DNA from 4 places in the Alcanivorax sp. UBA3183 genome. Region 3 is predicted to be linked to each of the others. Evidence: predicted binding sites of a transcription regulator. Region 3 holds the regulator's gene; each other region holds the start of a gene.
The links. The regulator sigma-54, encoded in region 3, starts transcription at its own class of promoters, with help from an activator protein. The targets are predictions, from matches to a motif close to TGGCACNNNNNTTGCTNT.
Positions count from the first base shown of each region.

Region 1: a site for sigma-54 is predicted at 3,284-3,301, ahead of B3Q33_RS02415 (CmpA/NrtA family ABC transporter substrate-binding protein). Genes of this name have one in related genera too.
Region 2: a site for sigma-54 is predicted at 3,797-3,814, ahead of nirB (nitrite reductase large subunit NirB). Genes of this name have one in related genera too.
Region 4: a site for sigma-54 is predicted at 2,389-2,406, ahead of B3Q33_RS06520 (ammonium transporter). Genes of this name have one in related genera too.

Region 1 covers NZ_DEXN01000006.1:216,184-223,975, reverse strand. The annotation lists gene B3Q33_RS02425 (ABC transporter ATP-binding protein) at 1-410, opposite strand, end outside; gene B3Q33_RS02420 (ABC transporter permease) at 712-1,713, opposite strand; gene B3Q33_RS02415 (CmpA/NrtA family ABC transporter substrate-binding protein) at 1,742-3,115, opposite strand; gene B3Q33_RS02410 (YbfB/YjiJ family MFS transporter) at 3,736-4,887, shown strand; gene B3Q33_RS02405 (hypothetical protein) at 4,915-5,502, opposite strand; gene B3Q33_RS02400 (type I restriction enzyme HsdR N-terminal domain-containing protein) at 5,637-6,602, opposite strand; gene B3Q33_RS02395 (hypothetical protein) at 6,744-7,508, opposite strand.
Region 2 covers NZ_DEXN01000045.1:6,817-14,608, forward strand. The annotation lists gene B3Q33_RS14275 (NAD(P)/FAD-dependent oxidoreductase) at 1-860, opposite strand, end outside; gene nirD (nitrite reductase small subunit NirD) at 883-1,227, opposite strand; gene nirB (nitrite reductase large subunit NirB) at 1,230-3,758, opposite strand; gene B3Q33_RS14290 (NarK family nitrate/nitrite MFS transporter) at 4,081-5,550, shown strand; gene B3Q33_RS14295 (bifunctional protein-serine/threonine kinase/phosphatase) at 5,586-7,298, shown strand; gene B3Q33_RS14300 (DUF1285 domain-containing protein) at 7,449-7,792, opposite strand, start outside.
Region 3 covers NZ_DEXN01000017.1:98,322-106,113, forward strand. The annotation lists gene B3Q33_RS07885 (KpsF/GutQ family sugar-phosphate isomerase) at 1-650, shown strand, start outside; gene B3Q33_RS07890 (KdsC family phosphatase) at 651-1,154, shown strand; gene lptC (LPS export ABC transporter periplasmic protein LptC) at 1,151-1,708, shown strand; gene lptA (lipopolysaccharide transport periplasmic protein LptA) at 1,692-2,249, shown strand; gene lptB (LPS export ABC transporter ATP-binding protein) at 2,246-2,971, shown strand; gene B3Q33_RS07910 (RNA polymerase factor sigma-54) at 3,235-4,701, shown strand; gene hpf (ribosome hibernation-promoting factor, HPF/YfiA family) at 4,741-5,043, shown strand; gene ptsN (PTS IIA-like nitrogen regulatory protein PtsN) at 5,060-5,533, shown strand; gene rapZ (RNase adapter RapZ) at 5,631-6,482, shown strand; gene B3Q33_RS07930 (HPr family phosphocarrier protein) at 6,497-6,766, shown strand; gene mgtE (magnesium transporter) at 6,879-7,792, shown strand, end outside.
Region 4 covers NZ_DEXN01000015.1:38,050-45,841, forward strand. The annotation lists gene B3Q33_RS06510 (dicarboxylate/amino acid:cation symporter) at 1-340, opposite strand, end outside; gene B3Q33_RS06515 (hypothetical protein) at 442-1,059, opposite strand; gene B3Q33_RS06520 (ammonium transporter) at 1,056-2,351, opposite strand; gene B3Q33_RS06525 (EVE domain-containing protein) at 2,526-3,005, opposite strand; gene B3Q33_RS06530 (hypothetical protein) at 3,002-3,382, opposite strand; gene prmB (50S ribosomal protein L3 N(5)-glutamine methyltransferase) at 3,606-4,532, shown strand; gene aroC (chorismate synthase) at 4,603-5,688, shown strand; gene B3Q33_RS06545 (MFS transporter) at 5,947-7,101, shown strand; gene B3Q33_RS06550 (LysR family transcriptional regulator) at 7,106-7,792, opposite strand, start outside.

The sequences.
Region 1 (7,792 bases), on a different contig from region 3:
TCCGGCTTCTTGTGCATGGCATGGGCCATGTGCACCAGCTCCAGGTTGTGCTCGACCCAGTCGCGAATTTCCGCCCGGCTCTTGGTCTTCTTGAAGACCTGCTTCACCGCAAGCTCTACGTTTTCAAACGCCGTGAGCCAGGGCAGCAGTGAATGGTTCTGGAACACCACGGCCCGCTCCGGGCCGGGTTCGGTGACTTCCTGCTTATCCAGAATCACCCCGCCGTCGGTGGCCTGTAGCAGGCCGGCGACAATATTGAGCACCGTGGATTTCCCGCAACCGGAATGGCCGATCAGGGACACGAACTCACCATCGGCAATTTTCAGATTCACATCTTTCAGGGCTTCAAAGCTGCCCTTCGGCGTCTCGAATTGCATGCCCACGTTGGACAGTTCCAGTAAGGCTTTCATGTTGATTCTCCTTTAGCAGGCTGTTGTATAGCCCGTTGCGTACTCAGCGTGGCCTGAAGGGTGCAGCTGTTGTGTTTTGTCGCGACGGACAGGGTGGTTCCCTTTCCTAGCGTCAAAGCGCAGCAGATGTGCCCTTCAGGCCGCGCCTTTATGCTCTGCGAGTGCTCCCGGGTCTTCCAGGCTGGCCCGCACTCGTTGTTGCAATTTCTTGATGGGTCGGCACACACCTTCAAAATTGCGCCTAGATTGCGGGTCAGCCTGAAAGACTGAGCACGCAACGGGCTTTACAGCAGCTTGCTAACTAGCGTTGAGCTGAAGCTTTGTCCCAGACCAGCGCGCGCTGCAGCATCAGCATCAGGCGGTCCAGCAGGAAGCCGATCAGGCCGATGACGATCACCGCCACCATGATCCGGCCCAGGGATTGGGAACTACCGTTCTGGAATTCATCCCAGACGAATTTCCCCAGGCCCGGGTTCTGCGCCAGCATTTCTGCGGCGATCAACACCATCCAGGCGATCCCAAGACTCAGGCGCAGGCCGGTGAACATCATCGGCAATGCCGACGGCAGCACGATCTTGCGCACATGGCTGAGGGCGTTCAGTCGCAGCACACGGGAGACATTGGTCAGATCCTGGCTCACCGAGGTGACCCCCACCGCCGTATTCATCAACGTGGGCCACAGGCAGCACAGGGTTACCGTGAACATGGAAGTGAGGAAGGATTTGGACACCATCGGATCGTCGCTCACATACACCGCACTCACCACCATGGTGACCAGCGGCAACCAGGCCAGCGGCGACACCGGCTTGAACAGCTGCACCAGCGGGTTCACCGCTGCATGCACGGTGCTGCTCAGACCGATGACAATGCCCAGCGGAATGGCGATCATCGATGCCAGCAGAAAGCCACTCATTACCGTGATCAGGCTGGTACCGATCTGATCAAAGAAGGTCGGCGCACCGGTGTAATCCCGGGTGACCGGCTGCCAGTCCGGCTGCTGTTCCAGCCGGGCGGCGATGTACTTCTCCTGCCGCTCATGGAACGCCACTTCCCGCTCGCGGGACTGCTGGTGTTCGCTGACCAGATTGCCCGCCTGCTCCCAGACCTGGGCCGGGCCGGGAAACTGACCCAGCGAGGTATCAATACGCTGGGCCGCGAACTGCCACATGAGCAGGAACAGGCCTATCCCCAGCACCGGCCACAGCAGCTGGCGCATCAGTGCTTGCCACTGGTCACGGGACACCTTGCCCGTGGCCAGTGCGCGGTAGGGTTCCATCCAGGTCGGGAATGTCAGGGTCACCATGATTGTCTCCTTCCTCTCGCGTACCCGGTTACAGGGTGTCGCCATCTTTCAGGCCGATGGGGAACTTGCTCAGGTACTCGTTGGGCTTGCGGCCGTCATAAGTGACGTTGTCGATGAACTCGCTCTGCGGCGGCTTGAAGCCGTCTTCGCTGGCGAAGTCCGGGAATTCATCGGCGCTGATCTTGCCTTCGGCAATCAGCGACTTGGCCGCCTGGGTGTAGATGTCCGGGCGATAGACTTTCTTGGCGATATCCATGTACCAGCTATCCGGCTTGCTCTCGCTGATCTGCCCCCAGCGACGCATTTGCGTCAGGTACCAGATGGCATCGGAGTAGTAGGGATAGGTGGCGTTGTGACGGAAGAAGACGTTGAAGTCCGGAATCTCCCGCTTGTCGCCCTTCTCGTATTCGAAGGTGCCAGTCATGGAATTGGCGATCACGTCATAGTCGGCGCCCACATAGTTGGGCTGGGACAGGATCTTCACCGCTTCCGGTCGGTTGGCGTTGTTGTTCTCGTCCAGCCACTTGGCCGCACGGATCATCGCCTTGACCACACGAATATGGGTATTGGGATATTCTTCCGCCCAGCCCTTGCTGACCCCGAACACTTTTTCCGGATTGTTTTTCCAGATTTCGTAATCGGTAATCACCGGCACACCGATGCCCTTGAACACGGCCTGCTGGTTCCAGGGCTCACCCACGCAGTAGCCATGAATAGTGCCGGCTTCCAGGGTGGCAGGCATTTGCGGGGGCGGTGTGACAGAGAGCAGTACGTCCGCCTGCAACTGGCCGCTGGTGTCGCCCCGGTGCGGCGCGTAGTAGCCCGGGTTCAGCCCACCGGCAGCAAGCCAGTAACGCAGCTCGTAGTTATGGGTGGAGACCGGGAACACCATGCCCATCTTGAAAGACTTGCCGGCGGCCTTGTATTGCTCCACCACCGGTTTGAGCGTATCGGCCTTGATGGGATGCACCGGTTTGCCATCCTTGCTGGGAATATGTTTTTTCATTTCTTCCCAGACGGAATTGGAAACGGTGATGCCGTTGCCATTCAGGTCCATGCTGAAGGCGGTAATAATATGGGCCTCGGTGCCATAGCCGATGGTCGCCCCCAGTGGCTGGCCTGCCAGCATGTGAGCGCCATCCAACTGACCGTCAATCACCCGGTCCAGCAGCACTTTCCAGTTGGCCTGGGCTTCCAGGGTCACGAACAGGCCTTCTTCCTCGAAATAGCCTTTCTCGTAGGCAATGGCGAGTGGCGCCATATCCGTCAGCTTGATAAAGCCGAATTTCAGGTCGGCCTTTTCCGGCCAGCCCACAGCATCCTCCGCCAGGGACGGGGCCGACAGGCCCAGTGTCATAGCGGCCAGCACACCACGAAATATTTTCTTGAAACCTTTCATCATCCTTCCCTCTTCTGCCCGTTTTTTTCGGGCATAAAAAAAGCGCTCAAAGCGTCCCGCCACCATTGGCAGGAATCTTTGAGCGCCTTTGCTCGCATCGGAGTGCAGTCTCCATTGACCACACGGATGGTTATCTCGCGCACAACGCAGTGGTTGTGCTTACCCTGTCTTAAGGCAAATGCTGTGCCAGTTTTTAAAAGGCTGATTTTTCATGACGTTATCAATAACAGGCACAAGCCGAGCCGGCTTCGACGCCCGGTTTTCGCTCAGCCGGCACTGTTGTGAGTCAGTCCCGCCTCACCAAAATGCATCACGCTTTTGGTGCAACATCACTTTCTTGCCGAAAACCCCGCGTTTTGCCCTTCCCTGGTGAAAAAACCACGCACTGCTTGGGAGCCTTTGCGACCAAGGCCGCATTTATCACTGCGGTGAATGATGAACATCATTCGAAGAAGGAAGCCGAAAACGCCATGGCCTGTTAGGCTGCGCGCTGGATTACGGCAGTGGCCACACCCACAATTGCTCAAGACACTGTAGGAGCGTGCTTGCACGCGAACCACTTCCAGGCCTAGTGCCATTCGCGTGCAAGCACGCTCCCACAGAAAGACAAAGCGGAACCATTGATGACCACCGAAAGAGATCACCTGCTCACCGCCATCGCCGGCGCCTTCAGTCTGGTGATTGCCCTGGGCATTGGCCGCTTCCTGTTCACCCCGGCCCTGCCCGACATGATTGCGGAAAGCACCCTCACCGCCATCAGCGGCGGCTACCTGGCGGCCATCAACTACGGCGGCTACCTGGCCGGCGCCATGCTCGCCATGGCAGTGCCCGCCCACCGGGCCCGCACGGCGTTCTGGCTGGCACTGTGGGTGAGCGTGGTCACCAGCATCCTCATGGGCCTGAGCACCACCTTCACGCCCTGGGCCATCAACCGTTTCCTGGCCGGTGTGGCCAGCGCCATCATCATGGTCAACGGTTCCGCCCTGGTGCTGGGCGCCATGCCCAATCATCTGCGGGCCCGGCTCGGCAATATTCACTATGCCGGCATCGGCCTGGGCATCAGTATCGCCGCCCTCACCGTTGCTTTTATTGAAACCCTGCACGGCAGCTACGCCACCATGTGGCTGGCCTGTGGCGCCCTGGCCCTGGTCCTGCTACCACTGCTGCGCCGCATCCCCGCCCTGCCCCACGCCAAACACAGTCAGCACGAACGGGCGCCGGTGAACCGCTCCGCCCTGGGCTTTCTGATCGCCAGCTACACCTTGGCCGGCTTCGGCTACATCACCAGCACCACCTACCTGCCGGTGATCGCCAAAGCGCAATTGCCGGGCCTGGACAGCGCCGCCTTCTATACCTGGCTGGCCGTGGGCCTGGCCGCCGTGCCCGCCAACCTGCTGTGGGGCAAACTCGCCAGCCACACCAGCGAACGCAACGCCTTGATGACCGCCCTTGTGGTTCAGGCCCTGGGCGTCAGCGCCCCCGCCTGGCTACCGGGTCTCACCGGGCTGGTCATCAGCGGCCTGCTGGTGGGCGGCACCTTCACCGCCGTGGTCGCCCTGAGCATGTACTGCGGCCGCCAACTGGCCCCCCACGCCGCCAGCGCCGCCCTGGGCGCACTGACGGCCTGCTATGGGGTCGGGCAGATACTGGGGCCGGTGGTCACGGCGCGGTTACTGGAAAGCAGCGGGAGTTTTGCGCCCGGGTTACTGGGGGCGGCAGCGGCGCTGATTGGGGCGGCGGTGTTATTGGTGCCGTTGGGGAAGGTGCGGTTTTAGGGTGAAACAAAATCACCAACCAGGATGCTAGCCACTAAGTTCCTGTTGCCTGTTAGCACACCCTCTCAGGAAGGCAATTAAATCTACAGCATCTCCCTCTGCCGGAGATGCTTGAAAATCGAGCGGCCCAAACCCCAATACCTTTCCGACTTCATCGTTGTAGATTTGAATGTCAACGTAGAACTGCTCTACCTCTTCTGGAGAGTGTTCCCCTAATGTCTCCCCGCTCAATGAAACCTTCAAATCAAAATGTGATAGCCCCTTGTTTCTCGCCTTTACCACCAGTTTTCTATATTCTTCGATCCGGCCAGACACCTCAGTTATATCGTTCGTTAGAAGACCGTACTCGGTCAGCCCTTCGTTGATAAACCTCATGCTTAGATTCTTAGACGAGCCGAATCCCGGGGGATCTGTTAAGCTACAAATTCTCTGCAAAACATATTCTTGAAGGACGCGACTCAAATCGTAAAAGAAGCTTCCTGCCGTTGACATTAGCAGCTCGTCTACCTCATCACCTCCACCAAAAAGAGTGCAATGCGTGTTGTAACATCGTCGGAGCCAAATACATTCAATTCGGAACTGTTGAAAAGCTTGTTTGAGAATGCTTAATTCCATCTACTCCCCACCCAAGTACCAACCCACGATTCACAGGCTAAACAAAACAGACAACGGGGGGCGGCCTCTCATTTTCCGGCCATACCCCCTGAAAACCAGAAAAACGGGAAATGGGAGACCTGACTCCGCACTCTTTAAGTGTCTTTCCTGTTAAAGAAGCTGCTGGCAACCATACTCAAAACACTTAAAGCAATAGTAAACATTATCCCGATAAACCACTTGTTTTGATCGTACATTCGGTCTATTTCCGCTCTTGTCTGCGATAATTCTGCCTTAAGGTTCTTTTCCGTGTTATCAAGGTCCTTTCTTAATATAGGAACAGCCAAGGCCTTAGCCGGATTCACTGTTAGCGCACCTTCAAGTGCGTCTAGCCTTGCTGATATTAAAGATATATTATGCTTAATTTCGACAACTTCCGCTTTCCACTCATGCCCCTCTGGCAGCGATGCCAAATATGATAGACCGTTCTTGAAAGAAGACAGCTCATTTTCAAGCAGTAAAATTTCTTTGGCCAAGCTCTCGCTTTTATTCTCTATAGATAGTAGCTCTGACGTAATCTCAGTGTTACCAAGCGTCTTCTTCTCGGAAAAGAAAAGCCCCATAGCCATTACAATAGCAATGGCTATAGCAACCGACGAACTCATACCCGCAACAATATTTGACCAGGCTCTAGCCGCAGTCTTTTTACTATTTACCTTTTTAGACCACTCTTTTCTTGGTTTAGAGCACGAGCTTTTTAAAGACTCAAAAGATGGCAACTCATATAGCTGAGAGGCGCTGTTAGTTTTAGGGTCAACGGAGTATATGTGCTCCCCTTTTTCATCGAGAGTATATACATAGGCCTGAATGTTATCAGGTAGCGCTTTCACATATGCAAGCACCTGCTTTATCGCACCCCCGACATTTTTCGAATCCCTTTTAACTTCAAATATCGATAAAATTTTATTGCTGCCTGGATTCAAAACAGCGAGATCAATGCGACCTTCGCTCATGCTTCCAACCTTTATGCCAAGCTCAAGCACAATTGACGACTTTGGATAACCTAACTCCAATAGTCTAGATATTAATTTATCTCTTATGTCAGATTCTGAATATGTCACATTATCTCTCTGTGGGTAACTCGGACACTTAACGCCCGGCTCACCGAGAAAATTTTTGATGGCGACTTTTGTACGTTTTTCTTGCACAAAAGGTGACAACAGGAATTTTTCCGGGGCAGCCGTTTTTATATATGCGCCCCTTCATTTTTTTCTATTAACCTTTCTGGCATTACCCTGAGCCTTTCTATTTGCTTTTCTCTTTGCCTTTTTCTTATTTTTTTGCGGCAGATTAATGAGTGGCTCACTGTCAAATATATCATAAAGATTAATCTTCTTCCCAGCAGGGAGGATTGCTCCAGAAATCCTAGTCACTCCCAGCTCTTTGTCGGGATCGCGCTCCGGGGGAGCTGGCGCCGGGATATTTTTATCATAAACAAGAGCAGCATCCCCGTGTTGCTTGCATACAAAAATTACTTTCGAGAAAGGAAATGATTTTTCTTTTAAGAGGTGCCATGTCCATGGCTTATGATATGAATTAAAATTCCTGCTTCTTATTTCAAGGACCTCACTGAATGAAATAAGAATAACTTCTTCATATTCACCTGACTCTAAGTAATCAGAGTGCTTGTCGTATTTTTTTAACACGCCATCAGCGATATAGCTATTCCGAAAAGGAATAGAAGCTTTTTTTTCTGGGTGATTACTATAATCACCACCGAAAACCAAATCGTTTATTTTTTTTACCTTAATAGCCTTTCCAAATTTTTCGTCGTTAAAATATTGCTGAAAATCTTCTCCATCTACAGATGTAATCTCGATCCCGATTCTACCATCAGTGGTGCCTAATATTATTGCAGCATCGGGACGATCTGTTTGTTCGGGATCAACATGAAAATGGCCATAAAGCTCACCTAGGAGTGGTTTTGCTAATCCTAAAATATTTCGCTCTGCTGAGATCTTATTCACGGATGGAACCTCCTTAACCTCCTAGGTGTCGAGCGCATGCACCAAGCTACGAATAGTAAACCGATCGCATAACAGCGCATTCAGTAGAACTGATTCGACATAACTTACTTCGATATAATTCTTTTATGGCCTTCGGGATAAACACAGAAAAATGAAATAAATCAGATTATTACAGTAAAAACAAGAACCCTTTTCGCCTGACAAAACTCGAAAAAGCGGCCTATTTCCTGACTTTCCCGGTACTCCCCGTTCCGAAAACCACTCTATATCAACCGTTTAGCATT
Region 2 (7,792 bases), on a different contig from region 3:
ACCAGACCGAAGGTGCGCTGGCGATGCTCCACGCATTCGCCAATAGCGTAGATGGCAGGGTCGAAGGTTTGCAGGGTATCGTCCACGCGAATGCCCTGGTTGACGGTGAGGCCGGCCTGGGCGGCCAGCTCGGCGCGCGGCACGATGCCCACCGCCTGCACCACATAGTCGGCAGGCAGGCGCTGTCCGTCGCCCAAGTGTACGGCAGCGACACCGCCGTGACCGTTATCTTCGATGGATTGGGTGCGCGCCTGCATGGCGAATTTCAGGCCCCGGGCTTCCAGATCCTGTTGCAGGCGATGGCCTGCCGATTCATCCAGTTGCTGGTTAAGCAGGTGCCCACGGCTGTGTACCAGAGTCACATCGTGCCCCTGTTTCACCAGCGCATCGGCTGCCTCCAATCCCAGAAAGCCACCACCCACGACCACTACTCGGGCAGCCGGCAGCGACAATAATGTTCTGACGTCATGCAGGTCCCGAAAACTCATGACGCCTTTCAATGCCACGCCGTCCACCGGTAACTGGCGCGGGGCTGCGCCGGTGGCCAGCAGCAGGCGGTCATAGCCGAGCACGTGACCCGCCGCGGTGATCACCTGACGACGATGACGGTGAATCTCCACCACCGGGGAACCGGTAATCAGACGAATATCCCGGTCGCGATACCACTGGTGGGGATAGGTGGTAATGGTCTGTTCGTCGGTGCCGCCACCCAGCAAGGGCGACAGCATGACCCGGTTGTAACCGGCAAAGGGCTCCTCCCCTACCACCGTGATCTGATAGAGATCCGGCGCCAGGCGGGTGAGCTCTTCCAGCAGGCGGCACGCCGCCATGCCGTTACCAATTACCACCAGTCGCTTCATTACTACATCGCCCTTGCGGTATTCAGGCCGGGACGGCCAGTTTGATCAGGTCGCCTTCCACCTGTACCGGATACACCGTGAGGGAGACGGCTTCGTCTTCCAGGCACTGGCCGGTTTCCAGATCGAAGTGCTGCTTGTAGATCGGCGAAGCCACCACTCGCTTGTCGCCCATCGAGCCGAGGATGCCCCGGCTTAGCACATTGGCCTGGCTGAACGGGTCGCGGTTATCCAGGGCGTAGAGGCTGCCATCGCTGGTGCGGAACAGGGCCGCCTGGCGACCGGGCAGGCGCACGCCAACCCCGGTGCCCGGCAGCACATCATCAAGCTTGCACACGGCTTTCCATTGCACGGCTACGGAACTGTTCATGCTTATGCCTCCTCGACCAGTTCGATACGTTCATGTTCAAAGGCCGGACGACGCTGACCGCGCTCGCGCACGTATTTCAGGTTGTCGTCGGCGCTGTCATCGTTGACGAAATGCTTGAAGCGTTTCAGCGCTTCATCGTCTTCGATGGTGGTCTTCCACTCACACTGGTAGGTGTCGATCACATGTGCCATTTCCGCTTCCAGCTCGGCACCGATGCCCAGGGAATCGTCCAGAATTACCTGCTTGAGGTAATCCAGACCGCCTTCCAGGTTTTCCAGCCAGACGCTGGTGCGCTGCAGGCGATCGGCAGTCTTGATGTAGAACATCAGGAAGCGATCCACGGTCTTGATCAGCTGTTCGTCGGTGAGATCCGAAGCAAACAGATCCGCATGGCGGGGGCGCATGCCGCCGTTACCGCAGACATACAGGTTCCAGCCTTTCTCGGTGGCGATGACGCCCACATCCTTGCTCTGCGCTTCGGCACACTCTCGGGTACAGCCACTGACGGCCATCTTGATCTTGTGTGGGCTACGCAAGCCCTTGTAACGCTCTTCCACCTGAATGGCGGTGCCTACGGAATCCTTCACCCCGTAGCGGCACCAGGTGGAACCGACACAGGATTTCACGGTACGCAGGGACTTGCCGTAGGCATGGCCGGTTTCAAAACCGGCATCCACCAGGGTGCGCCAGATATCCGGCAGCTGCTCAACGCGGGCACCGAACAGATCCACCCGCTGACCGCCGGTGATCTTGGTGTAAAGGTCGTATTTCTTGGCCACTTCGCCTAGCACGATGAGTTTGTCCGGGGTGATTTCACCGCCGGCCACACGGGGTACCACAGAATAGGTGCCGTCCCGCTGCAGGTTGCCCAGGAAGTAGTCGTTGGTGTCCTGCAGGCCCGCGTGGGGCTTGTTCAGCACATAGTCATTCCAGCAGGATGCCAACACCGAGGCCGCGGTGGGTTTACAGATATCACAACCTTCACCGCTGCCGTGTTTTTCCAGCAGCTCATCAAAGGTGGTGATCTGCCCTACCCGTACCAGGTGATAGATTTCCTGGCGGGAATAGGGAAAGTGCTCGCAGAGGTGGTTGTTCACTTCCACGCCACGTTTTTCCAGTTCGCTGTCCAGCACCTGTTTCACCAGCGCCGAACAACCACCACAGGTAGCCGAAGCCTTGGTGCAGGATTTCAGATCACCCACGGTCATGGCGCCATCATCAATGGCGGCACACAGGTCGCCCTTGGAGACGTTATTACAGGAACAGATCTGGGCGGTATCGGGCAGAGCATCGGCGCCCAGCAGGGGCGCACCATCGGAAACCGGGGCGACCAGTGCCGCCGGATCACCAGGCAGGTCCATCTCGTTCAGGCACAGCTGCAGCAGGTTGCCGTAATCATTGGCATCGCCTACCAGCACGGCGCCCAGCAGTTTCTTGCCACATTCGCTGATCACCGCCTTCTTGTAGATGCCGACGGTCTGATCCATGAACACGGTACTGCGTGAACCCGGAGTGTTGCCGTGGGCATCACCGATGGACGCCACGTCCACGCCCATCAGTTTCAGCTTGGTGCTCATGTCCGCGCCCAGGAATTGTTTTTCCTGTTTGCCCATCAGGTGCTCGGCGGCGATCTCCGCCATCTGGTAACCCGGCGCCACCAGACCGAAGATGCGGCCTTCCCACAACGCCACTTCACCGATGGCATAAATGCTGTCATCCGAGGTGACACAGTGGTTGTTCACCACGACACCGCCACGCTCGCCCAGCTCTAGCTCACAGGCGCGGGCCAGTTCGTCCTGGGGACGGATGCCAGCGGAGAACACGATCACATCGGTTTCCAGGTAATTGTCTTCACCGAAGTTCATCCGGTGTTTGCAGGTTTCACCGTCAACAATGTCTTTGGTGCCGGTGCTGGTGTGCACGGTGACACCCAGTTCCTGAATCTTGTCCTTGAGCAGGCCGCCACCAAAGTCGTCCACCTGGACAGCCATCAGACGCGGGGCAAATTCCACCACATGGGTTTGCAGGCCCAGATCATGCAAAGCCTTGGCTGCCTCAAGACCCAGCAGGCCGCCCCCCACAACGGTGCCCACTTTGCCGTCTTTACTGGCAGCGATCATGGCATCCAGATCATCGATGGTGCGGTACACAAAACAGTTGTCTCGATCATTACCGGGAATCGGCGGCACGAACGGATAAGACCCGGTGGCCAGTACCAGCTTGTCGTAGTTCAGCGTTTCACCGGTGTTGGTAGTAACGGTGCGCGCACCACGATCAATGACATCCGCCTTGGTATTCAGCTTCAGGGTAATGTCGTGCTCGGCGAAGAACCCTTCAGGCACCAGCGACAGGTCGTCGGCGGTCTTGCCGGAAAAGTAGCTGGTTAGCCCCACGCGGTCATAGGCCGGCAGTGACTCGGCGCACAGTACGGTAATTTCGAAGTGCTCGCGGCCACCCTGGGCCACCAGAGACTCTAGATAACGTTGGCCCACCATGCCGTGGCCAATAAGTAGAAGTTGTTGCTTTGCCATAAGGCTCACCCTCGCGGTGCATAACTGACACCCATCACTGAGCAAGGCCTGTGCCAACTTGCTAACTCATTATTTTTAATAGATTTATTTTGTTTTTTCGGCAATAACCACAGAACTCCTGCTTTCTTTTAATGCGTTCGTGCACGAGAAAAATGCATTTTTTCGTGCACCGCGATGACCCATAAACGCTCCCGATTTGCGCACGGTTATTGCCCTTCTCTCGATTTCTCTCCGTTTAATCGATTTAAAACAGTCACTTAGCAAGGTGGCACAGGAGTTGCCTAGACCACCCTGTCGTTAACCGCCCATGCATGGAGAAGTCATGAGCGATCAAAAGCTGAATCTGTTGAATCTTTCCGCGCCACGCATCCGCCTGTTACACCTGAGCTGGCTGGCGTTCTTTATTACCTTTGTTGTGTGGTTTTCCCATGCGCCATTAATGGGGCATTTGCGCGAAGCCTTCGACCTCACCCCGGAACAGATAAAGGCGTTGCTGATTCTCAACGTGGCGCTGACCATTCCGGCCCGGGTGGTGATCGGTTCCCTGGTGGATCGCTTTGGACCCCGGCTTGTGTTTGGTTCTCTGCTGATGCTCGCCGCCCTCCCCTGTTGGGCTTTTGCGCTTTCCACTACCTATGAACAACTGGCGGTGACCCGTCTGCTGATGGGCTTTGTGGGTGCCGGTTTCGTGGTGGGCATCCGCCTGATCAGCGAATGGTTCCCGGCCCGGGAAGTGGGCCTGGCTGAAGGCGTCTATGGTGGCTGGGGCAACTTCGGCTCTGCGGCCGCGGCGATTACCCTGCCTTCACTGGCTCTCTTTTACGGCGGCGATGACGGCTGGCGCTGGGCCATTGCCACTACCGGCGCCGTTTCCTTTCTCTACGGGATTTTCTTCCTGTGGCGGGCACGCAACACGCCCCAGGGCGCGTCCTATTTCAAGCCGAAGAAAGCCAGCGCGCTGGAAGTGAGCACCAGGAAAGACCTGTTCTTCTACCTGGCCATGAGCCTGCCTTTGTATATCGCCCTGCTGGTGATCGTCTGGCGCCTGGGGCCCACCAATCTGAATCTGTTCGGCCAGACCACACAGATTCTGTTGGCCGCACTGATTATCAGCCTGGCGGTGGTACAGCTTGGTCAGGCCTGGCGAGTAAACCGTGAACACCTGAAAGAAGGGGTTCCCGAGCACGACCGCTACAGCTTCAAGCAGGTAGCCATTCTGGATCTGGCGTATATGGTGACCTTCGGCTCCGAGCTGGCGGTGGTGTCCATGCTGCCACTGTTCTTTACCGATACCTTTACCCTGTCGGCAGTCACTGGCGGCCTGCTGGCCTCCGGCTATGCCTTCATGAATCTGGTGGCTCGCCCCGGTGGTGGCTGGGTCTCCGACAAGTTCGGACGCAAGAAATCATTGGCGATTCTGCTCTGCGGTCTGATGGTGGGTTACGGCCTGATGAGCCAGATAGGCAGTAGCTGGCCCATTGCCCTGGCGGTGATTGCCACCATGTGCTGTTCTTTCTTTGTGCAGGCTGGCGAGGGGGCGGTATTCGCCACCGTGCCGCTGATCAAGCGACGCCTTACCGGTCAGATCGCCGGCATGGTGGGCGCCTACGGTAACGCCGGTGCGGTGATCTTCCTGACCGTGCTGACCTTTGTGGACCCGTCCACCTTCTTTCTGGTGATTGCCGCCAGCGCTGCCGTGGCCCTGGCCGCCGTGCAGTTCCTGGATGAACCCAAAGGGCACATTGCGGAAATTGATGAGAAAGGCGACGTTCAGCTCATCGAGGTGGGCTGAGTGTTTTCGGCAGGTCATACACAGGAGCTTTGATCATGGATGTTGCCAACGTTACGACCGAGGACTCGGCCATTGCCACCGAGCCGGACCTGCACCCGCAGGTTCGCATCGGCCAGTACAGCGATGCCGGGCCCAAGCTGCACAATCAGGATGCGCTGGCCATGCAGATTCCTGATGGCCCATTGCTGCGTACCAAGGGCATCGTTGCCGCCCTGGCTGATGGGCTGTCCAGTGCCGGTGCAGCCCGGGAGGCAGCGGAATCCTGTGTGCTCGGATTTATCAACGACTACTATGCAACGCCATCGCTATGGAGTGTGCCCCGCTCCGCACAGCGGGTACTGGAAGCCCTGAACCGCTGGCTGTGCCGGCAGACACTGGCCGGGGAAAGCCACCTGTGCACCCTGTCCCTGCTGATACTGCGCTCGCGTACTGCCCACCTGTTCCAGGTAGGCGATTCGCGTATCTGGCGACTGCGTAATGAACGTCTGGAATGCCTCACCCGGGACCACAGCCGCATGATCGGCGGCGACCGCCAGGTACTCACCCGGGTCATGGGCGGCGACACCCGACTGGATGTGGACTACAGCCGCAGTGATTTGCAGGTGGGCGATGTATTTCTGCTCACCAGCGATGGCGTGCATGGTTTCCTGTCCCGTTCGCGCATGCAGGGCATAGTGCGTGCCAGTGGCCAACCGGAAATGGCTGCCCGCAGTCTGGTGGAAGCGGCCCTGGCCAGCGGCAGCGATGACAACCTGAGCTGTCAGGTGCTGCAGGTGGATGGCCTGCCCGACGCCAGCGCCGACGAAGCCCTGCGCCAGCGCGGCAGCCTGCCCCTGCCCCCGCCACTGAGCCCGGGGGTCCGGGTTGACGGTTTCACCGTACAGCGGGAGCTGTATGCCAGTGTGCGTAGCCACCTGTATCTGGTGGAGGATGAAAACGGCACGCAATCGGTACTCAAGACACCGTCGGTGAATCTGGAAGACGACCGGGACGCGCTGGAGCGGTTTGTCATGGAAGGTTGGGTCGGTCAGCGCCTGCGCAATGCCCACCTGCTACGCACCCTGCCCCAGCCGGACAATCCCAGCTGCCTGTATCAGCATCTGGAGTTCATCGACGGCGTGACGCTGCAACAGTGGCTGAAGGAACACCCTGATGTGGCGGTGGAAGAAAAACTGTATCTGGCGGATCAGCTACTCAACGGTATCCGCGCCCTGCACCGCGCCGATGTGATCCACGGCGACCTGAAGCCGGACAACATCATGGTGGATACCGACGGGCTGGTCCGCATCGTGGATTTCGGCAGTTGCCATTGCCGGGGCATGGAGCAGCACAATGCGGGCATTCCCCTCGGCACCCGGGATTACAGCGCTCCGGAACTGCTGGATGGCGCTGCCCCCAGCGAACAGAGTGATCTGTTTTCCGCGGCGGTGATCATCCATGAAATGCTCACCGGTTCGCTGCCGTGGCAGGGCCGCTACGAAAAATCCGCCCATCGCCCCCTGCCGCCACTGCAGAGACACAACGCGTTCGTCCCGCTGTGGATCAACAACGTGCTGCAGCTCGCCTTGCAACATCAACCCAAACAACGCTTCACCGACGCCGCCGAATTCCGCGACGCCCTGCGCCGCCCGATGCGCAGCAGCAAGCCGGCCATCGACAACGACATCCGGCAACTGCGCATCTGGAAAGGGATCAGTATTGTGCTCGGGGTGTTGTTGTTGATTAGCATTACAATGAGGGGAAATTGATAATTGAGAATGGATAATTGATAACGCGCGATCAGGGTTATTCTGGTTTTCAAGCAAAGAGGCCGCGCCCAACATTGGGCGCGGCCTCTTTGCGTTAAGATGCGAAGGAGTTTCTCGCGAAGTTATCAATTATCCATTCTCAATTATCAATTACCCCAGGCTTCCCAACTCAAAGCGCTGACCATCGCTCTCCACAAACAGCTTCCCATTTTCCTCAAACGCCCAGTCCACCAGCTGATAGAACGCGGAGCGCCCGATAAGGGCTTCCAGGTTTTCGCGGACCAGCAGATACGGGGACGGCTCGCCGGTTTGTGGGTCGGTTTCCACGCGTAAGGGGTGCTTGTCACCGGCCACCACGTGACTGCCCACATTGGTGGTGAGGACCAGTTTATTCACCCCGCCCTCTTCCAGGCGCTGCACTTCCACCGCCACAAAAGGGGCATCGTCCACCTGGATGCGCAGCTTTTCCACAGGGGTGATCAGGAAGTAGTCAT
Region 3 (7,792 bases):
CCATTTTGCCGGTGATAAAGCGCAAGGGCACCGCCCTGATCGGCATGACCGGTCGTCCGCAATCCGCGCTGGCGCAACTCTCCGACGTACACCTGACCGTGGCAGTCAACGAAGAGGCCTGCCCGCACAATCTGGCGCCCACCTCCTCCACCACGGCGGCTCTCGCCATGGGCGATGCCCTCGCCATCGCGCTGCTGGAAGCACGCGGTTTCACCCCTGAAGACTTCGCCATGAGCCACCCCGGTGGCAGCCTGGGCCGCCGCCTGCTGCTCAAGGTGGACGATATCATGCATGCTGGCGAGCGCCTGCCGGTGGTTGCCTCGGGCACTCCGCTCAGCGAAGCCCTGCTGGAAATGACCCGCAAAGGGCTGGGCATGACCGCCATCGCCCGGGACGACGGCACCCTGGCCGGCATCTTTACGGATGGCGATCTGCGCCGCATGCTGGATCGGGATATCGACATTCGCAAGGCCACCATCGATGAGGTCATGGTGGCTCAGCCGATCACCATCGAACCCGGCCACCTGGCCGCCGAGGCCCTGCAGATCATGGAAACCCGCAAGATCAATGGCCTGATGGTCTGCGACAAGGACCACAAGCCTCTTGGTGCCTTCAACATGCAGGACCTACTGCGCGCGGGGGTGGTGTAAATGCCCATGCAACTGTCGTCCATTGATACACAGAACCTGCGCCTGATGGCCTTCGACGTGGACGGGGTGATGACCGACGGGCGCATCTACTTCAGCCCGGAAGGCGAAGCCATCAAGGTCTTCAACACCCTGGACGGCCACGGCCTGAAAAAACTGGCCGCCAGCGGCGTCACCCTGGCCATCATCACCGGTCGCAACACGCCCATGGTGGCCAAACGCGCCGCCGACCTGGGCATCGCTCATGTGATACAGGGCCGCGAAGACAAGGGGGTGGCCCTGGCCGATCTGGCGCAACAGCTAGGCATCGCCGCCAGCGAGACCGGCTATGCCGGCGATGACGAACCCGACGTGAGCGCCCTGGACTGGGCCCAGCTCAGTTTTGCCCCGGCCAATGCCCATGACTGCGCCAAGGCAGCTGCCGACCACATTACCGAACGGCGCGGCGGCGAAGGCGCGGTTCGCGAAATCTGCGACGCCATCCTCGCGCAACGGAGCCCAGCATGAAGCGCCAGGGCTTGCTCAGCGCCACCGGCATCCTGATGCTGGGGCTGGTCATGCTGATGACCCTGCACGAGTGGGATGACTCCCTGCCGGGCCAAGAGGATGCCATCCTCACCGCGCCAGCCATCGTCGCCAAGGACATTACAGCACGCGCCTTTAGTGAAGATGACGGTCGTCTCCAGTACTATCTCACCGCCGAGACGCTGACCCAGTACGACCACAACCCGCTCACGGAAATGCAGCAACCTGAGCTGGAAATGGCCAACGACAAAGGCAGCTGGACCATTGTCAGCGAGCAGGGCGTGGTGCAGGAAAATGGCGACCTGATTGTTTTCTCCGGCGACGTGACAGCCAGCAATCAGCAACAGAAAATCACCCTGGATACCCAGGAGCTGCGCTTTCTCAGCGAGACCAACATCGCCAGCTCTCCCGGGGATGTTGACATAGAATTTGAATCCGGCAAGACCCGCGCGGGTGCGCTGGAGGCCGATCTCGACAAGGGCATACTGACCCTTGAAAAAGGAGTAAAGAGTGAGTTTGATGCGCCGGCTTCTTAGAACCTGCACCATCGCCCTGGCTGCGGCCCTGCCGGTGAGCACAGTGGCCGCCCCACCGCAAATGCCAGTTTCCGTCACCGCCGACTCGGGGCGTTTCGAACAGGACGCCGGCAGCGGGCTGTATCGCGGCAATGTGGAACTGATACAGGGCAAGCGGAAACTGTTTGCAGACGAAATGCGCCTGTTTACCCGCAATGGCGAACTGATCCGCGTGGAAGCGTCCGGCACCCCGGTGCGCATGGAAGAAGGTGAGGACCTGCAGGCCCACGCCAACAACCTGGTCTACGATATTCGCCAACGCACCCTGGTACTTACCGGCGACGCTTACATTGAACACCTGGGCAACACCTTCGAAGGCGCCAAGGTGGAGTACAGCCTGGATTCCAAGCGGGTTGACGCCAGCAGCGAAGGCGACAAGCGTGTGCGACTGGTGATCCCTGCCGAAAATCAGACGCCCAAGGAAGACACTCCTGCGGACAACAATACAAACGAAGAGGCGCCCGTAGAGCCCTCCTCCGAGGCGGAGCCAAACACCCTATGAGCCATTTACGTGCCCACCACCTGGCAAAAAGCTACAAGGGTCGCCGAGTCATCGAGGATGTCTCCCTGGACGTGGAGGCCGGCCAGATCGTCGGCCTGCTCGGCCCCAATGGCGCCGGCAAGACCACCTGCTTCTACATGATTGTCGGCCTGGTGGAAGCGGACGCCGGGCGAATCGACATCAACGAGGCGGATATCACCCATCTGCCCATGCATGGCCGCGCCCAGCGCGGCATCGGCTATCTGCCACAAGAAGCCAGCATCTTCCGCCGCCTGACCGTGGAAGAAAACATCATGGCGATCCTGGAAACCCGCAAGGAGCTCAGCAAGGCGGATCGCCACGAGCGCATGGAGAGCCTGCTCAAGGAATTCCATATCACCCATATCCGTGATTCCCTGGGCATGAGCCTGTCCGGCGGTGAACGACGTCGGGCAGAAATCGCCCGCGGTCTGGCCACCGACCCGGATTTCATCCTGCTGGATGAACCCTTCGCCGGCGTGGACCCGATTTCCGTGAACGACATCAAGGGCATCATCCGCCACCTGAAAGAGCGCGGCATCGGCGTGCTGATCACCGATCACAACGTGCGCGAAACCCTGGATATCTGTGACACCGCCTATATTGTCAGCGCCGGGCACATTATCGCCTCCGGCGACGCCGACACCATTCTCGGTAACCAGCAGGTGCGGGATGTGTACCTGGGGGCCGATTTCAGGCTGTAAACAAATTGACAGTTGATAGTGGACAGTTGACAGCTACGCGATAAAGGCACTTGGTTCTGAAGCCCTTTGAGGGCCGCGCCCGAACTTTAAACGCAGCCTCAGACATTGCAGATAAAGACAGGATTCCCCGCGACGCTGTCAACTGTCCACTATCAACTGTCAACTTTGCTCTCTAGCACACAACCATCATTGGCACAAATATTGCTTGCCTTATGCATAGGCTGTTATTCTCGTGTTTTGGGGATGACATCAGCCTGAGCAGTATGAAGCCAAGCCTACAACTACAAATCGGCCAGCAGCTGACCATGACACCGCAGCTGCAGCAGGCCATTCGCCTCTTGCAGCTATCCACGCTGGACTTGCGTCAGGAGATTCAGCAGGCAGTGGAAAGCAATCCGTTGCTGGAGCTGGCTGATGATTTCGGTGACGAATCCCTGCCTGACGCTGACGAAGAACGTCAGGACGAACAGGAGCTGGATACCGAGCGTGACGACGCTCTGGAAGAGTTCGTGGACGACGAACCCGGCATCGAAACGGAATGGGACGATGTCTATTCCGGCCAGACCAGCAGTGCCTCCAGCGCCCTCCCCGACGATGCCGACGACTGGCAACAACGCCATAGCATTGCCGGCAATCTTCAGGACCACCTGCTCTGGCAACTGAATCTGACCCCCATGAGCGATGTAGACCGCATTATCGCCATGACCATCATCGAGTCCCTGGACGATCGCGGCTACCTGACCGTCACCGTGGACGAGATCGTAGCGATGATGAACGCCCAGGATGACCTGCTCACCGAAGGCGACGAACTGGAAGCCGATGAAGTACTGGCAGTTCAGCACCGCCTGCAGCAATTCGATCCGGTAGGGGTCGCCAGCCTGGATCTGGCCGACTGCCTGCGGGTGCAGTTGCGCCAACTCCCCACAGACACTCCCTTTCTGGACTATGCCCTGGCCCTGCTGGGGCATCTCGCGCTGCTGGAAAAGCACGACTACGCCGCCCTGCGCCGGGTACTGCAGATCAGCGAAGAAAACCTGCTCGACGCGCTCTCGCTGCTGCGCACCCTGGACCCGGCACCCGGCGAACAGATCGGTGAAAGCCAGGTGGATTACGCGGTGCCGGACGTGATTGTGCGCCAGCACCAGGGACGCTGGCAGGTCAGCCTGAATGAGGAAGTGCTGCCCAAGGTCAACCTGCAGCAGCAGTACGCCTCCATGGCCCGCAAGGCCGGTGGCGAGGATGGTCAGTACCTGCGCAACTGCGTGCAGGAGGCCAAGTGGTTCATCAAGAGCCTCCAAAGCCGCCACGACACCCTGCTGAAGGTGGCCACCCGCATCGTTGAAGTTCAACAAGACTTCTTTGACTATGGCGAGGAGGCAATGAAACCGCTGGTTCTGGCCGAGATTGCTGATGCCGTCGAGATGCACGAATCGACCATCAGTCGGGTCACCAACCAGAAATACATGATGACACCCCGCGGCGTCTTTGAGCTCAAGTATTTCTTCTCCAGCCACGTGGGAACAGACGGCGGCGGTGAGTGTTCCTCCACCGCTATTCGTGCCATTATTAAGAAGCTGGTCGCTGCCGAGAATCCCCGCAAGCCGCTTAGCGACAACAAGCTGGCTAGCTTGTTGAACGAGCAGGGGATCAACGTGGCGCGCCGGACAGTCGCCAAGTATCGTGAGGCGATGAGAATACCGTCATCCAGCGCCCGCAAGCGTTTGGTGTAGGCGCCGGGACGGCCCAACGAGCAGGTAAAGGAGTCAGCCATGCAAATTAATATCAGCGGTCATCACCTGGAAATTACCGATGCTTTGCGAGCCTACGTAGGAGACAAATTCTCCCGTCTTGAACGGCATTTCGACCAGATTACCAGTGTCCAGGTGATTCTTTCTCCGGAACCCAAAACCCACAAGGCAGAATCCACCATCCATATTTCCGGGGCCGACGTCTTCGCCACCGCTGAAGCAGTGGACATGTACGCTGCCATCGACAAGCTGACGGACAAGCTCGACCGCCAGATCCTCAAACACAAGGAAAAGGCTGTCAGCCACAAGCACGGCGGCCACTGAACCCAAAGCGACAATTATGCGAGTTCGCGAACTACTCACCGAAGCACGCACCCATAGCGAGGTGCAGGCCAGCAGCAAGAAACAGCTGCTGGACCAGGTTGCGCAGCTGGCCGCGGCCGGCTGCGACAGCCTCAACGAACAGGAGGTCTTCGATGCCTTGGTAGCCCGGGAAAAGCTGGGCTCCACGGGCATCGGTGAAGGCATCGCCATTCCTCACTGCCGTCTTGGTCACTGCCAGCAACCCATCGGGCTGCTGCTGAAACTGTCTACCCCCATCGATTTCGACGCCGTTGACGGTCGTCCGGTAGATCTGGTTTTTGTGCTGCTGGTTCCCCAGGAAAACCCTGAACAGCACCTGAAAACCCTCAGCCACCTGGCTTCCCTGTTCAACGACGACGATTACCGTGACGAACTGCGATTGAGCAAGAACGATCATCACCTTTATCACACCGCCGTGGAATCCGAAGCGGAGCTGCGACTGGCATCATGAAGGAACGCAACACGCTTTCAGGCATCACCCGGGATATCCCCTCGTCTATCAATTTTGCGTGTCAACGTGCGGCAAATAGCATGCAAGCGGTGCAACCATGAAACTCACCATCATCAGCGGCCGATCCGGCTCGGGGAAAACCACCGCCCTGCAAGCCATGGAAGACCAGAACTACTACTGCGTCGACAATCTGCCGGTGGGCATGCTCCCGACACTGGCGGAGCAGCTTGATCAGGGTGAGCTACCCATAGAACGAGCGGCAGTAGGCATTGATGCCCGCAACCTGCCCACCCAGTTGCTGGCCTTTGATGCCATCCTGGATGCACTACACCAGCAGCAGGTAAAGACCGAAATTATTTACCTGGATGCGGACGACAGCACTCTGCTGAAGCGCTTCAGCGCCACCCGGCGGCGTCACCCGCTGGGCGCCCAGCAGGGCTCCGTGGAGGCAGCCATTCAGCATGAGCGGGAATTGCTCTCCAATATCCGCCTGCGTGCCGACCTGGTGATCGACACCAGCAACTATGACGTTCACAGCCTGCGCAACCTGATGCGCGAGCGGGTAGCCAATCGCAGCGCGGCCCTGTCCCTGCAACTGGAATCCTTTGGGTTCAAGAACGGCTTGCCCAACGATGCCGATCTGGTGTTTGACGTGCGAGTACTGCCCAACCCGCACTGGCGGGCCGACCTGCGGCCCTTTACCGGCCGCGATGACGCCATCATCGATTTCCTCCAGCAGCACCAGGCCAGCCACGACATGCTTGATGACATTCATCATTTCGTAAAACGCTGGCTGCCGGCGTTTGCTGACAGCGATCGCAGCTATGTGACGGTCGCCATCGGCTGCACCGGTGGCCGCCATCGTTCGGTATTCATTACCGAGCAACTGGCAAAACGGCTACGCAATGAGGGCACCACCCTTCAGGTCCGCCACCGCGAACTGGATTAGGCTTCCACCACTCAATGATCGAAAAGCAACTGGATATCATCAACAAGCTTGGCCTGCATGCCCGTGCTGCCGCCAAGGTGGTCAGCGTGGCCTCACGCTATGAAAGCCGCATTCACGTCATTCACAACGGCAACCCCATCGACGCCAAAAGCATCATGGGGTTGTTGATGCTTGGCGCCGCCAAGGGCACCAGCGTTACCTTTCAGGTTGACGGCAACGATGAAACCGCCGCCATGGAAGAACTCACCGATCTGTTCGGCCGCCGCTTTGACGAAGAAGAATGAAAAAACAGTTGATAGTTGATAGTTGACAGTTAACAGTTAGGGGCTCGCTCGCGGCCAGCCTGTTTTTAGCTGTCCACTGTCAACTATCACCTGTCAACTGCCTGTCCTATTTATGCCCGCCGATACCAGCCGTAGCCAACAGCACCACAAAATCATCAACCGCGCCTTGTCCAGCGGCACCTATACCCAGGTCCGTCAGCTGTTCAATAATCTGCCCGGTGCTGAGGCGGCGCATTTGCTGGAATCGTTCCCTCCCCGGGAACGGGAAATTCTCTGGCAACTGCTGAGCAAGGATCAGGAAAGCGAGGTCCTCCAGTATCTGGGCGAGGAAGTGCGGGTTGAACTGCTGCGCAATCTGAGCACCGACGAGCTGGTCTCGCTGGTGGAAGAGCTGGACACCGATGACCTGGCCGACCTCCTGCAGGAATTGCCGGACCACGTTACCAGCCAGGTCATGGCCAGCCTGGATGAACAGAATCGCGACCGGCTGGAACAGGTAATGAGTTACCCGGAGGATACTGCCGGGGGCCTGATGAACACGGATGTGATTACCATCCGCCCGGAAATCACCTTCGAGGTCGTACAGCGCTATCTGCGTCGGCGGGGTGAAATTCCCCGTACCACCGATAACCTGGCCGTGGTCAATCGCCGCAACCAGTTTATCGGGCTGCTGCCGCTGACCAAGGTCCTGATCAGCGACCCCGGCACCACCGTGCGGGAGGCCATGATCACCGACGCCGAATCCATCCCTGCCACCTTGCCCGCTCATGAAGTCGCCAAGATCTTCGAACGTCAGGATCTGGTAACCGCACCGGTGGTGGACGAAGACGGCATGCTGGTCGGCCGGATTACCATTGATGACGTGGTCGACGTGATTATCGAGGAAGCCGACCACTCGCTGATGAGTATGGCCGGTCTGGATGAAGACGAGGACACCTTCGGTTCCGTTTGGCAGACCGCTCGCCGCCGGGCTGTCTGGCTGGGGATCAACCTGCTGACCGCCCTGGCCGCCTCCGCCGTCATCGG
Region 4 (7,792 bases), on a different contig from region 3:
GGTCCCGGGCCGGTTGGCCGTCGATGACCCCGGGGCTGAACAGATTGACAGTCAGCAGCCCGATCAGCACCGCGACCACGGTGGTGGTCATGTACAGTGCTACCGTTTTTAGCCCCATTCGACCCAGATTGTTGCCGTCGCCGACGCTGGTCATGCCATTGATGATGGCGGTGACAATCAGGGGCACCACCACCATTTTCAAACCATTGATGAACAGACTTCCTACCAGGTCGTAACCGGCCAGTATCGGGACCCCGAACAGGGTAGTGGACTCGCTGGTCAGGCTGCCGACCAGGGCGCCGGCCAGCATGGCAATAAAGATCTGGTGGTGTAGCTTCATGGTGTTCCCTATCGGTTGTTGTTATGGCTCAACGCGCGAACAGGATTACAAGACTACCTGATCCTCGGTGGTGTCACATGGCTGAAATGGCAGGAACCCTTCTACAGCAGCTGGCGCAATGCCGTCGGGTCAATGCGGGTTTGCAGGGCGTTCTGATAGGCCGCCTTCAGTTGCTGGTCGGCTTCCACCGGTCCCAGTCTTTCGCACAACAGCACATAAGTACGGTTGAGCTGATCGCGCAGGGCGGCCAGTGTCAGTGGGGCCAGCGGGCGTTCCGGAGCTTGCAGCCAGTATTCCATGGTCAGCCGGGTTTCCGCCCCGACCTGATTGCTGCGCAGTTGGGCGGCCATGTCCAGCCGCAACTGGCTTGCCGCACGGGCGCCAATGCCTTCCCACAGCGAGCGCATGATCTGCTCGAACGCCTGGCTGCAGGGGTGCTCCCGGGCGGGATTTTCCTCGCTTCCGGCCAGCGGATCGTCGGCCAGTTCCTGCTCCGACAGTGTCATGGCCTGCACCAGGCTCATATGGATCTGATGCCGGCGCTCCCCCAGGTCGAACATCTGACACAACTCACTGACAAAGCCCTGCAGGGAAAAGCGAGGGCGTTCGGCATAGGTTTGTTGCCAGAGGCTGATCGCCTCCAGCAAGAGAGGTTCGTTCATGTAGGGCGTCAGCCCGGTGGCAATGGCGCGCCGTCGACGTTGCAGCTCCTGACTCATGGACGAGACTCCGCCGAGCGGGTCAGCTCACTGTTATAAAGCGTGTTCTGGGGAAACTCCGGATAGCCACTTTCTGCGTGTTCGCTCAGGTCCAGGCCGCGTTGTTCATTCAGAGCAGGGGCTCGCAGGCCTGTGAGCAAGGACACCAGCATGTACATCACCAGGGCGGTGAAGAAGGCCCAGCCAAATGCAACCACGATGCCCAGCAGCTGTACGGTAATTCGTTCCGGGTTGAACAGGTCACCATCGTAGAACAGTCCAGCGGCCAGGGTGCCCCAGGCACCGGCGAAGGCATGTACCGGCACCGCGCCGACCACATCATCGAGACGCAACGCCAGCAACATTCTCGCCCCGAAAGCTGCCAGCGCGCCGGCGACCAGGCCGGTGAGGACAGCAAAGCCAGGGGTCATCACGGCGCAGCCGGCGGTGACTGCCACCAGACCAGCCAGGCTGCCGTTAACGGTTTCCGTCAACAGAATCGGTCGGCGGCTGACCATGCGGTAGATCACGCTGCCCACCGCGCCGGCGGCGGCGGCAAGTTGGGTATTCAGGTTCACCTTGGCAATATCCACGCTGGCAGCCAGGGTGGAGCCGCCATTGAAACCGAACCAGCCGAACCAGAGGATAAAACCACCCAGGGCCACGTAGGACAGGTTATGCCCCGGGATGGTACGGGGCTGGCCGTGACGGTCAAAGCGGCCCAGTCGTGGGCCAACCACCAACACGCCGGCCAGGGCGCACCAGCCGCCGATGCTGTGCACCACCGTAGAACCGGCAAAATCAATAAAGCCGAGTTTGGCCAGCCAACCCTCACTGTTCCAGGCCCAGTGGCCGTAGAGCGGATAGATCAGCCCGGTAATGACAATGGCCCCGCACAGGTAGCCAACGTAACGGGTGCGTTCTGCCATGGCGCCGGAAGCGATGGTGGCAGCGGTGGCAGCAAACATGATCTGGAACAACAGCATGGCCCAGGTGCTGCCGTCGGCATGGCTGAGCATGAACTGGTCCTCGCCAAACCAGCCGGTGCTGCTGGTGCCAAACATCACGCCAAACCCCACAGCCCAGAACACCAGGGTACCCACGCACAAATCCATGTAGTTTTTCATCACCACGTTCAGTGCATTCTTGGCGCGGCTCATGCCACTTTCCAGCAGCGCGAAGCCCGCTTGCATGAAGAAAACCAGGGCGGCAGCCACGGCAATCCAGACCGTATCAACGGCGCTGAGCGAATCCGCCCTGGCCAGGCCGGGGAGTAGCAGTAAGGCAAACCAGGGTAAACGGCGCTGTGGCATGGTATGAATCCCATTCGTTAGTAGTGACGAAGGGGCAATTGCAACCGCTGTGCCAAGCCGGCCACGGAAGGGATTATGGGGGTGTGTCGTGCTTTTTTCGTATCTGCCTGCGCGGTTTTGGGGCGCAGTCTTGCGCTGGTGCGATGCTGTGCACTGCACTGGTTCGCTTGCTGGTCAGGCGCTGGCGCTTTCTGGCATGCAGAGTTGCTGGATGCGCTGAAACTGACGTTCGGTGACTTTCTGTACTGACAGGCGTGGCCGCACAACCAGTTCCATATCCGCAAACTCCGCGTACTGGCGAAGGGTTTTCAGCGACAGGGGCTGCGGATACGTGCACAGATAACGGATATCCACCTGATACCAGCGCGGTTCTTCGCGGCTGCTGCGATTGTCGAACCCCCCTGAGTCGAGATCAAACTGGCTGGGGTCCGGGTAGGGGGCACTGACCACACAGGCTTCACCGACAATGGCGGGCTGTGCGCAACTGGAGTGGTAGATCAGCACGCAATCACCTTCGTTCATCTCGTCGCGCAGACGATTGCGAGCCTGGTAATTGCGCACTCCGTCCCAGCCGCTGGTGCCCCCAGGACAGGCCTGCAGGTCATTGATGGAAAAAGTGTCGGGCTCGGTTTTCAATAACCAGATCGCGCTCACTGTTCCTCCCGGGGGTGTTTTTCCAGCAGGCACGCCTTGGCCTCTGCCAGGCTCGCACACACGTAGACCGGGAATTGCGGTTTGTTCAGGGTCAGCATCATGTTGGCAAAGGTACGGTTGAGTATGCTTTCCAGTACCAGCACTTTGGCCTCGGTAATTTGCTTGAAGTCTTCGCCGCAGGCATAGCGGGAGGCGGTAAAGTCGAGCCCACAGATGCGACCCACATAGATTGCCAGCTGTTTGCGCTGGAGATTCATGTTGAACAGGGTCAGTCGCTGTCGATAGATCGATAGTTCCACGCTCATGTCGACCAGGGTGCCGTTCTTCAAATCCACCAAGGTAAAAGGGCCGTCTTGGAACACCGTAACTGCGGTCATACTAATCCTTTCCAACAGCCTCCCAGAGAGCGTGAGCGCATCTTATACGCAATGCTGCTGTCGCTGAAATGATGGCACTTGATTTTCCTATGCCGACATTGCTGCTAACCGACACCATTTGCAGGTTAACAGCCATGCCTGCTGGCAGGCCAACAAGTTACCCTCTACAGGCTTTCATGGCGGATTTTGTGCTAATCTTCGCCGCCTGCTTGAGGAGTATGCCGTGATTAGCCCGCAACAACAGAAAGAAGCCGTTACCGCCCTGCACACAGTCAGGGATTGTCTGCGTTTTGGTGAGAGTGCCCTGCGTGCCGGTGAGGTTTTCTTTGGTCACGGTAATGATGACCCCTGGGACGAGGCGCTGGCGCTGTTGATGAGCACCTTGTCTCTGCCGTTGCATGGCGATCCTCGCATTCTCGATGCCCGCTTGTTGCCTTCTGAAATCAGTGACTATCTGGGCTTGCTGTGTCGTCGGGTGAATGACCGGGTTCCGGTACCTTATTTGACCCATGAAGCCTGGTTTTGCGGGTTGCCCTTTTACGTGGACGAACGCGTCCTGATTCCCCGCTCGCCGTTGGCAGAGCTGATCGAGCAATCCTTCACCCCCTGGGTAGAGCCGGAGCAGGTCCATGCGGTGCTGGATTTGTGCACTGGCAGCGGCTGTATCGCCATCGCCTGTGCCTACGCGTTTGACCATGCCCGCGTGGACGGCAGTGATATCAGTGAAGAAGCTCTGGCCGTCTGTGAAGACAATATTCGCCGTCATGGCCTGGAAGGGCAGGTGAAAGCCCTGCATTCCGATGGCCTAGCCCAGGTGGATGGCCCCTATGACCTGATCGTCTCCAATCCGCCCTATGTGGATGCACAGGATATGGCCAGCCTGCCGGATGAATACCGCCACGAACCGGAATTGGCACTGGCCTCCGGCGATGACGGCCTGGATTTTACCCGCCGCCTGCTGAGTGAGGCCCCTGATAAGCTTACCGAGCATGGGGTATTGATCGTGGAGGTGGGCAATAGCTGGGAAGCCATGGTCAATCAGTGGCCGCAGGTGCCTTTCTTCTGGTTCGAATTCGAGCGTGGTGGCCACGGTGTATTCATGCTTACCCGTCAACAGCTGCTAGAATACCGCGAACAGTTTTCTTCCTGAGCCGTTGATGCTCCTTTTACCGGGCAGGTGAGGGGAGATGCAATGGCCCAATGCTTTTTTGAGGATCCGCATGTCCGGCAACAGTTTTGGTGAACGTTTTCGCATCACCACCTTTGGTGAGAGTCATGGCCTGGCACTGGGGGCCATCGTGGATGGCTGCCCGCCGGGGCTGGAAATCAGCGAGGAAGACCTGCAGGTGGAGCTGGACCGGCGCAAGCCAGGCACCAGCCGCTACACCACTCAGCGTCGTGAGCCGGATCAGGTGAAGATCCTTTCCGGGGTGTTCGAGGGCAAGACCACCGGCACGTCCATCGGCTTGCTGATCGAAAACACCGACCAGAAGTCCAAGGACTACTCCGACATCGCCACCACCTTCCGGCCCGGGCATGCGGATTACACCTATACGCAGAAATACGGTTTCCGCGATTACCGCGGCGGCGGGCGGTCATCGGCCCGGGAAACGGCCATGCGCGTGGCGGCCGGCGCCATTGCCCGCAAGTATCTGGAGCAGACACTGGGTATTCGCATCTATGGGGGCTGTACTCAAATCGGTGAGGTCAAAGCGGAGCAATTCGACTGGTCTACCGTAAACAGCAATCCTTTCTTCTTCCCGGATGCAGGCAAGGTGCCGGAGCTGGAAGCTCTCATCAATGCGCTGCGCAAGGATGGCTCTTCCATCGGTGCACGGGTGGAAGTGTTTGCCGACGGCGTGCCGCCTGGCTGGGGCGAGCCGGTGTTCGATCGTATCGACGCGGATCTGGCCAAGGCAATGATGTCCATCAACGCGGTCAAGGGTGTGGAAGTAGGCGACGGCTTTGCAGTGGTCAATCAGCGCGGTGAGCAACATCGTGATGAGATGACCCCGGAAGGCTTCCTCAGCAACCATGCCGGCGGTGTGCTCGGAGGTATCAGCTCCGGGCAGACCATCCGTGTGGCCATGGCGCTCAAGCCCACTTCCAGCATCCTGATTCCCGGCAAGAGCATTGATCTGCAAGGGAACCCGGTTGAAGTGGTTACCAAGGGGCGCCACGATCCTTGCGTGGGCGTGCGGGCCACTCCTATTGCCGAGGCCATGCTGGCCCTGGTGCTCATGGACCATTGCCTGCGCCATCGGGCGCAGAACGGCGATGTGACGCCACCATTTCCGCCGATTTAAATGCCTGGCCATCCGTAGGATGCGTCGCTGGCGGCGCGATGACACGCAATCAAAAGCATTTTCACCACAGAGGGCACAGAGTACACAGAGAAAAAACCAGTCTTTTCCTCGGCGATCTCTGTGGTTACATTGCTGTTCAACGCCTTTGATCGCGCCGCCAGCGACGCTCCTACGGCAGGTTTGATTTAGCGCCGGATGTCCGACATCAGACGTCCGGCCTTCCATTCATTTAACCGCCACGCCAAGGTTCAGCCCCTAATGCCTTACTACTGGCGATTGTCAGGCTTCTATTTCCTCTATTTCGGACTACTGGGCACCCTGGTGCCTTACTGGTCCCTGTACCTGAAGGACCTGGGTTTCAGCGCTGCCGCCATCGGCCTGCTGATGGCCATTCCCCAGCTGACCAAAATTGGTGCCCCTAACCTGTGGGGCTGGCTGGCGGATCGTAGCGGTCAGCGCCTGCGTATCATCCGGACCGGCAATCTTCTGGCGGCGATAGTGTTCCTGCCGGTGTTCTGGATCGACCAGTTCTGGTCCATGGCGGCACTGCTGGTGTCGTTCAGTTTCTTCTGGAACGCGGTGCTGGCCCAGTTTGAAGTCCTCACCTTGCAGTCTCTGGGGCGTCAGTCTCACCGCTATAGTCTTGTGCGCCTGTGGGGCTCGGTGGGGTTTATCCTGGCGGTACTGGTGCTTGGCGAGGCGCTGGACCGGCTGGGTACTGATCTGCTGCCCTGGGTATTGAGCGCGTTGTTGTGGCTGTTGTGGCTGGGTACGTTGACGTTGCCGGCGGGTGACGGGGAGGCGCGTCATCGGGAACAGGGTGGGCCATCTGTGTGGAGCGTGTTGCGCCGTCCGGCCGTTTCCCTGTTTCTGGTGGCCGCTTTTCTGATGCAGCTTTCCCATGGGCCTTACTACACGTTCTACAGCATCTATCTGCAGGATCTGGGATTCAGCAAGTTCGTGGTGGGTAGCCTGTGGGCGTTGGGTGTACTGGCAGAAGTGGGACTGTTTCTGGTCATGCATCGGCTGATGCGGCGTTTCTCTATTCCCTGGATTCTGGTGGCCAGTCTGTTGTTGGCGGCCCTGCGTTGGCTGTTGATTGGTGTGGTAGCCGATTCGTTGTTATGGCTGGCGCTTGCCCAGCTGCTCCACGCGGCCAGTTTTGGCAGCTTTCATGCGGCCAGCATCGCCTGGGTGCACAAGCAGTTTGAGGCGTCACTGGGCGGTCAGGGACAGGCCCTGTATTCCAGCCTGGGCTTTGGCGCAGGCTGGGCGGCGGGTGCCGGGTTGTCCGGTTTGCTGTGGCAGCAGTGGGGAGTGGACCTGTTTTTCGGCGCGGCGCTGGCCGCCGTGCTGGCGGCCATCTTGCTGATCGTGGGCGGCGTTACCCGTTCCCGGGATTCAGCCGCTTAAACGGCTACAGACCGGATGCCTCCAGCGCCTGCAAAAATGCCCTGGCGGCATTGGAGCGGGTACGGGCAGGGTGGATTACCACACCCAGCTCCCGTTCCGGTAACGGCACATCCACGGCCAATTCCACCACCGAGCCATCCACCATTGTGGCAGGCAGGACGCTCCAGCCCAGGCCGATGGACACCATCATGTGGATGGTTTCCAGGTAGTTGGTGGACATGGCGATATTGAGCTTAAGATTATGTTCGTCAAACAGCCGCTCCACGATGCCGCGGGTAAAGGTGACCGGTGACGGCAGGATGGCGCTGTAGCCGGTGAGGGTTTCCAGGGTGATATTGTCCACCTTGGCCAGCGGGTGTTCCGGCGCGCACATGAACACCAGCGGATCGCGCCAGATCACATCACTTTGCAGGCGCTCATCCGGCTGCGGGGGCAACGTGACCACACCCATTTCCAGTTCCCCGTGCAGCACCCCCTCCCAGGCTTCTTCCGAATCGATAAAATGGATGTCCAGTTCCACTTGCGGGTAGTCCCGGGAGAACTGACGCAGCACAGGAGGCAGGCGATGCAGGCCGATATGGTGACTGGTGCCGATGCGCAATTTGCCGGTGACCGAGCCGGACAGGTCGTGGATGGCTCGAGCCATGTCTTCCACGTCCATCAGCACCTGCCTGGCCCGTGGCAGCAGGGA